2 linked regions of the Cryptosporangium arvum DSM 44712 genome follow. The protein of the gene in region 1 binds, or shares a complex with, the protein of each later gene. Links are inferred from orthologs where the notes say so. Each region holds a gene or a part of one and is shown in the gene's direction. Other genes may lie near its edges.

The links.
Region 2: the proteins of uvrB (region 1) and pcrA are in contact, whole or in part, in a crystal structure (PDB 7EGT), measured with the Thermus thermophilus proteins. The link is inferred for Cryptosporangium arvum DSM 44712 from one-to-one orthologs. Residues at the interface, in WP_096411307.1 of Thermus thermophilus: Glu23, Leu25, Arg26, Asp27, Gly28, Glu29, Arg30, Phe31, Arg55, Glu326, Asp327, Phe328, Glu379, Ser382, Gln383, His398, Gly400, Arg401; in WP_096412145.1 of Thermus thermophilus: His654, Arg656, Phe657, Gln666, Asp668, Glu669, Lys680, Arg681, Leu682, Ser683, Lys685, Tyr686, Ala687.

Annotation. Positions count from the first base shown.
Region 1 is NZ_KK073874.1:7,013,155-7,016,383, reverse strand. The notes cover bases 75-2,991. They hold uvrB (excinuclease ABC subunit UvrB), read left to right. Parts: upstream 75-398; coding sequence 399-2,585; downstream 2,586-2,991. UniProt on the Escherichia coli protein: The UvrABC repair system catalyzes the recognition and processing of DNA lesions. A damage recognition complex composed of 2 UvrA and 2 UvrB subunits scans DNA for abnormalities.
Region 2 is NZ_KK073874.1:8,514,888-8,518,248, reverse strand. What follows is about bases 126-3,174. They hold pcrA (DNA helicase PcrA), read left to right. Parts: upstream 126-501; coding sequence 502-2,847; downstream 2,848-3,174. Other genes in these bases: CRYAR_RS38850 (M23 family metallopeptidase), read right to left, coding at 3,137-3,174; CRYAR_RS38860 (chorismate mutase), read right to left, coding at 126-247. Outside these bases: more of CRYAR_RS38860, read right to left, coding at 1-125; more of CRYAR_RS38850, read right to left, coding at 3,175-3,361. UniProt on the Escherichia coli protein: A helicase with DNA-dependent ATPase activity. Unwinds DNA duplexes with 3'-5' polarity. Translocates on single-stranded DNA with 3'-5' polarity. Initiates unwinding more efficiently from a nicked substrate than double-stranded DNA.

The DNA of each region.
Region 1 (3,229 bases):
GGTACCTGGCTGATTACCGACGAACACTCCAGGTAGCATTGCATCCGTGCCGACCACCCGTTTCTTTGTTTCACCCACGGGGATGTTTTCTAACGGGCGAATTAATTGTTCACGGATCGGCTCGGCCCGATTCGGAAGTACCGTGCACATTCTGCCCCGGCGCTTGGCGGAACGAGTCGAAACAGGAGCTCGGTTCGCATTCTGCGAGAAGTGGCCAGCCGCGGCGGTCGCGACGTCTCGGGTTCTGTTCGGAGGAGCCACGGTCGCCGCACCACTGGTGGCCGTCGTCTTGATCCGCGGTGCGCGGTCCGATCATCGCGGGAAATCGGTGCCGACCGCCTCGGTGACCGGCCCAGCGGCGGCCGCGTTCTGTCGGACCCCCGACGTACCGTTGAAACATGAGCCCGTCAGCCCGCCCCTCCGCCGGTCCGAACGCGCCCGAAGGTCTGCGTGACGACACCGTCGCCCATGGCGCGACCACGGCCATCGTCCGGCGTCCCGGCCGGTTCGAGGTGGTCAGCGAGTACGACCCGGCCGGTGACCAGCCGGCCGCGATCGACGAGCTCGAGCGTCGCGTCAAGGCCGGTGAGAACGACGTCGTGCTGCTCGGCGCCACCGGTACCGGTAAGTCGGCGACCACGGCGTGGCTGATCGAGCGGCTCCAGCGGCCGGCGCTGGTGATCGCGCCGAACAAGACGCTCGCCGCGCAGCTGGCGAATGAGTTCCGGGAACTGTTGCCGAACAACGCGGTCGAGTACTTCGTCTCGTACTACGACTACTACCAGCCCGAGGCGTACGTCCCGCAGACCGATACGTACATCGAGAAGGACTCCTCGATCAACGAGGAAGTCGAGCGGCTGCGGCACTCGGCCACCATGTCGCTGCTGACCCGGCGCGACACGATCGTGGTCGCGACCGTGTCCTGCATCTACGGCCTCGGAACCCCGCAGGAGTACATCGACCGGTCGATCCCGCTCAAGGTCGGGCAGGAGATCGAGCGCGAGAAGCTGCTCCGCTGGCTCGTCGACGTGCAGTACACGCGCAACGACCTGAACTTCACCCGGGGCACGTTCCGCGTCCGCGGTGACACGGTCGAGGTCATCCCGGCGTACGACGAACTCGCCGTCCGCATCGAGATGTTCGGCGACGAGATCGAGAAGCTCTACCACCTCAACCCGCTCACCGGCGAGGTCGTCAACGAGGAGACCGAGCTGCACGTCTTCCCGGCCACGCACTACGTGGCCGGCCCGGAGCGGATGGAACGGGCGATCCGCGGCATCGAGGCCGAGCTGGAGGAGCGGCTCGCCGAGCTGGAGCGTCAGAACAAGCTGCTCGAGGCCCAGCGGCTGCGGATGCGCACCGCCTACGACATCGAGATGATGCGCCAGGTCGGCTTCTGCTCCGGCATCGAGAACTACTCCCGCCACATGGACGGCCGCGAGCCCGGCTCGCCGGGTTTCTGCCTGATCGACTACTTCCCCGAGGACTTCCTGCTCGTCATCGACGAGTCGCACGGCACCGTGCCGCAGATCGGCGGCATGTACGAGGGCGACATGTCACGCAAGCGGACGCTCGTCGACTTCGGGTTCCGGCTGCCCAGCGCCATGGACAACCGCCCGCTGCGCTGGGAGGAATTCCAGGACCGGGTGGGGCAGACGGTCTATCTCTCGGCGACGCCCGGAAAGTACGAGATGGGCCGGGCGAAAGGTGAGTTCGTCGAGCAGATCATTCGGCCGACCGGCCTGATCGATCCGGAGGTGCTGGTCAAACCCACCAAGGGCCAGATCGACGACCTGGTGCACGAGATCCGGCTGCGTGCCGAGCGCGACGAGCGGGTGCTCGTCACCACGCTGACCAAGAAGATGGCCGAGGACCTCACCGACTACCTGCTCGAGCTCGGCATCCGGGTGCGCTACCTGCACTCCGAGGTCGACACGCTGCGCCGCGTCGAGCTGCTGCGCGAACTGCGCAAGGGCGATTTCGACGTGCTGGTCGGCATCAACCTGCTGCGTGAAGGGCTCGACCTGCCCGAGGTCAGCCTGGTGTCCATCCTGGATGCCGACAAGGAAGGGTTTCTGCGCAGCGAGACCTCGCTCGTGCAGACGATCGGCCGGGCCGCCCGTAATGTCTCCGGGCAGGTGCACATGTACGCCGACCAGATCACGCCGTCGATGAGCCGGGCGATCGAAGAGACCAACCGGCGCCGCGAGAAGCAGATCGCGTACAACACCGAGCGGGGTGTGGATCCGCAGCCGCTGCGCAAGAAGATCGTCGACATCCTCGACGACATCTACCGCGAGGCCGCCGAGAACGAATCCGGCGAGCTGATCGGTGGGTCCGGCCGGCAGCAGTCGCGGGGCAAGTCGCCGGTGCCGGGGCTGAAGTCGAAGTCGACCACGGTCGGTGTCGGGGCACACCGCGAAGGGATGGCGCGAGCCGAGCTCGCCGACCTCATCCAGCAGCTCAACGACCAGATGCTGGCCGCCGCGCGCGAGCTGCAGTTCGAGCTGGCGGCCCGCCTCCGCGACGAGATCGGCGAACTCAAGAAGGAACTACGCGGCATGGACGCCGCCGGCGTTTCTTAGTGGGCGGCCCGTCCAGGACGACGCTGCCGAGCCGGCGCGAGGTCTTGAGTATCAGTTATACGAGGCGACCTCGCGCCGGATCGGCAGCGCCGCCCTGGACGGGCTCCAGGTTCAAGCTGCTCGCGCCTGGCGGCGCTCGACGTGCCCCTACGGCTATTCGAGACGCAGGACAGGCGCGCCGTGGAGCGATGGGGATGCCGGGTCGGGCGGCTCGGCGCCGACTCGCCGCTCGCGGGCACCGTGGCGCCCTGGGCGGGCGGCTCGGGAGGCCCGGGCGGGTGGGCGCCGACGTGCAACTCGCGGGAGTGATGGACGCCGGTGGACGCTGAGGCGCTCCTCGTGGAGCGGTGGCGGCGCTCGACGAGCAGATTGCGAAGCGATGGGAAAGCTTGCGGGGCCGGTGGGGCCCTGGGCGGCTCGGCGGGTGGGCGCTGGCGTGCGGCTCGCGGAAGGGCGGGGCCACGGGGTGTGCGGTTCAGGTGGGCGGTCGCCGACACGAAGCTCGCGGGAGTGATGGGGCTCGGCCGGGTGGCGCTGATGCGCCCCTCGCAGAGCGACGGCGGGCTTCAGGACGAGGCGGCTCGGGCTGGGGGTGCTGAACACGCAGCTCGCGGAGCGCTGACGCCCAGGGGTGGGTGGCTCGG
Region 2 (3,361 bases), 1.5 Mb from region 1 along the record:
GGAGGACCAGCATGGCCAACTGGGCGCCGTCGGTGCCGAGCTCGCGGCGGAACTTGTCGACGATCGCCTGCTCCCGGGAGAGGACGAGCCGGGTGCCACCGGCGGCCATCCGGGCGGCGCCCACCTGCCGGCTGAGCTCGGCCCGCTCGCGCCAGATGCGGATCAGCTCGTCGTCCGCCGCGTTGATGCGTTCTCGGAGCTCGGCGATCTCTTCGTTGGCCTGCTCGGTGGTGGTCGGTGCGGTCATGGCGTGCTCCAAGGGTTTCGGGTGGGCACCCGGCCTTCGGGGCGCACAAAAAACGCCCCGGGGCCGGGCCCCGGGGCGTCGAAGTGGTCTGGGTTCAGACGACGAAGACGGCTGCCGGATGCCCGGAGCCGTAAAAAAATCGTGCCGTCAGTCGAACCATGGGAAGAGTGTTGCACGGGTGCCGCCGTTCGTGCCAACGGTGCTCACTATCTGGGCACGGAACTGTCGGTGCTCCGGAGTAATGTCGCGAGGCGATGAGCACCCTCTTCGACATCCCCAACGCCCGTCGGCCCGTCAACCTCAAGGTCGACCCGTCCGCGCTGCTCGAGGGGCTCAACGACCAGCAGCGGGCGGCCGTGGTCCACGAGGGCACGCCACTGCTGATCGTCGCCGGCGCCGGCTCCGGAAAGACCAGGGTGCTCACCCATCGGGTCGCGTGGATCCTCGCGAAGCGCGGCGCCCAGCCCGGCGAGATCCTCGCGATCACGTTCACCAACAAGGCCGCCGGGGAGATGAAGGAGCGGGTCACCGAGCTCATCGGCAACCGCGCGCGGTCGATGTGGGTGTCCACGTTCCACTCCGCCTGCATCCGCATCCTGCGGGCCGAGGCGAAGACCGCGGGGCTCAAGTCGCAGTTCTCGATCTACGACGCCGACGACTCCCGGCGCCTGATGACGCTCGTCGCCCGCGAGCTCGACCTGGACCCCAAGCGGTACCCGGCCCGCTCGCTGCTGGCCCAGGTCAGCAACCTCAAGAACGAACTGGTCGACGAGGAGGAGTTCTCCTCCCGGGCGTCCGGAACGGCCGAGCGCATGCTGGCCGAGGCGTACACGCTCTACCAGCGGCGGCTGCGCGAGGCCCAGGCGCTCGACTTCGACGACATCATCATGACCACGGTCAACCTCCTCCGGGCGTTCCCGGCCGTGGCCGAGCACTACCGCCGGCGTTTCCGCCACGTGATGGTCGACGAGTACCAGGACACCAACCACGCCCAGTACGCGCTGGTCCGGGAGATCGTCGGCACCGACGCCGAGGGCGAGCCGCCGCCGGGCGAGCTGTGCGTCGTCGGTGACGCCGACCAGTCGATCTACGCGTTCCGCGGCGCCAGCATCCGCAACATCCTCGAGTTCGAGCGCGACTACCCGCAGGCCACCACGATCCTGCTCGAACAGAACTACCGCTCGACGCAGACGATCCTCAACGCCGCCAACGCGGTGATCTCCCGCAACCCCGACCGGCGGCCGAAGAACCTGTGGTCGCAGGCCGGCGACGGGGCTCCGCTCACCGCGTACGTGGCCGACAACGAGCACGACGAGGCGGCCTGGGTCGCCGCCGAGGTCGATCGGCTCACCGACTCGGGCACCAACAAGCCGGGCGAGGTCGCGGTGTTCTACCGCACGAACGCCCAGTCCCGGGTGTTCGAGGAGATCTTCATCCGGGTCGGCCTGCCCTACAAGGTCGTCGGTGGCGTGCGGTTCTACGAGCGCAAAGAGGTGCGTGACGCGCTCGGTTACCTGCGTGCGATCGCGAACCCCGACGACACCGTGAGCGTCCGGAGGATTCTGAACACACCCCGGCGCGGCATCGGGGACCGGGCCGAGGCCTGCGTCGAGGCGCTGTCCTCGCGGGAGCGCATCGGCTTCGGCGCGGCGCTGGAACGCGCGGGGGAGGCCCCGGGAATCGGCAGCCGCGCGGTCAAACAGATCGGCGAGTTCACCGCGCTGATGGCCGGGCTGCGCCAGCTGGCCGAGACCGAGCCGCCGAGCATCGTCCTGGAGGAGGTGCTCTCGCGCACGGGCTACCTGGCCGAGTTGGAGGAGAGCACCGACCCGCAGGACGAGGGGCGGGTCGAGAACCTGCAGGAGCTGGTGAGCGTCGCCCGCGAGTTCGAGGAGCGGGCCGCCGCGGCCGAGACCGAGGCCGGGCTCGTCGAGTTCCTCGAGCAGGTCGCGCTGGTCGCCGACGCCGACAGCATCCCGCCGGCCCCCGACGACGCCGAGGGCGCCGACCAGGCCGCCCAGCAGGGCCAGGTCACGCTGATGACACTGCACACCGCGAAGGGCCTGGAGTTCCCGGTCGTGTTCCTGACCGGTCTGGAAGATGGCGTCTTCCCGCACCTGCGGTCGCTCGGCGACCCCAAGGAGCTGGAGGAGGAGCGCCGGTTGGCGTACGTCGGCATCACGCGGGCGCGGGAGCGGCTGTACCTGTCGCGAGCGATCACGCGGAGCGCCTGGGGCCAGCCCCAGTACAACCCGCCGTCGCGCTTCCTCGACGAGGTGCCCACCGGGTTGCTCAGCTGGGAGCGTCAGGCTCCGGCGCCGAAGGAGACGCTCTCCAAGTGGAGCGGCACCGGGTCGGCGCAGGAGCGGCTCGCCCAGCAGTACGCGGCGGCTGCGCGCCCCGCGTCCCGGGCGGCCGGAGCGGGCAACCGCCCGGCGATCTCGCTGGAGGTCGGCGATCGGGTCACCCACGACGCGCACGGGCTGGGGCGCGTCGTGGAGAAGCGCGGCGACGGCGATCGGGCTCAGGCGGCCGTCGACTTCGGAGACGGCAAGGCCCGCTGGTTCCTTCTTCGCTACGCACCGCTCGAGAAGCTCTAGAGCGCGTCCGTCACAACAGTCCGAAGTGGTCCACAGTCCGATGTGGTCCGCAGGCGCAAACTGATCCACCGAACGGCTGGCTATACGGTCGTTCTACCGATAGAATCGAACATATGTTCGAACGATGAGTCGAACGGGTGAGGGTGGTGCGGGGATGAGCGAGACCACGAGTGGCGCGGTCGTGATGGTTCGTCGGGCGCGGTACTGCGCGGGGCCGACGGTTCGTTCGGCGGCTTCGGCGCGGCCGTCCTCCGGCCGGGTCGTGCTGGAGGCGTATCGTCCCGGCTTCTCAGAGGCCGGTGTTGACGCCCGTCACCGAGACGTCGTGGTCCTCGAGCCAGCCGAGGGGGTCCTCCGGCACGTCGTCGATGCGCACCTCGAAGTGGCAGTGCGGCCCGGTTGATTGGCCGGTGCTGCCCACCTTGGCGATCCCGTCGCCGGCCTCGACGTGGTCTCCCACCGAGACGAGCAGCTCCGAGTTGTGCCCGTACCGGGTCGTCACCCCGTCGCCGTG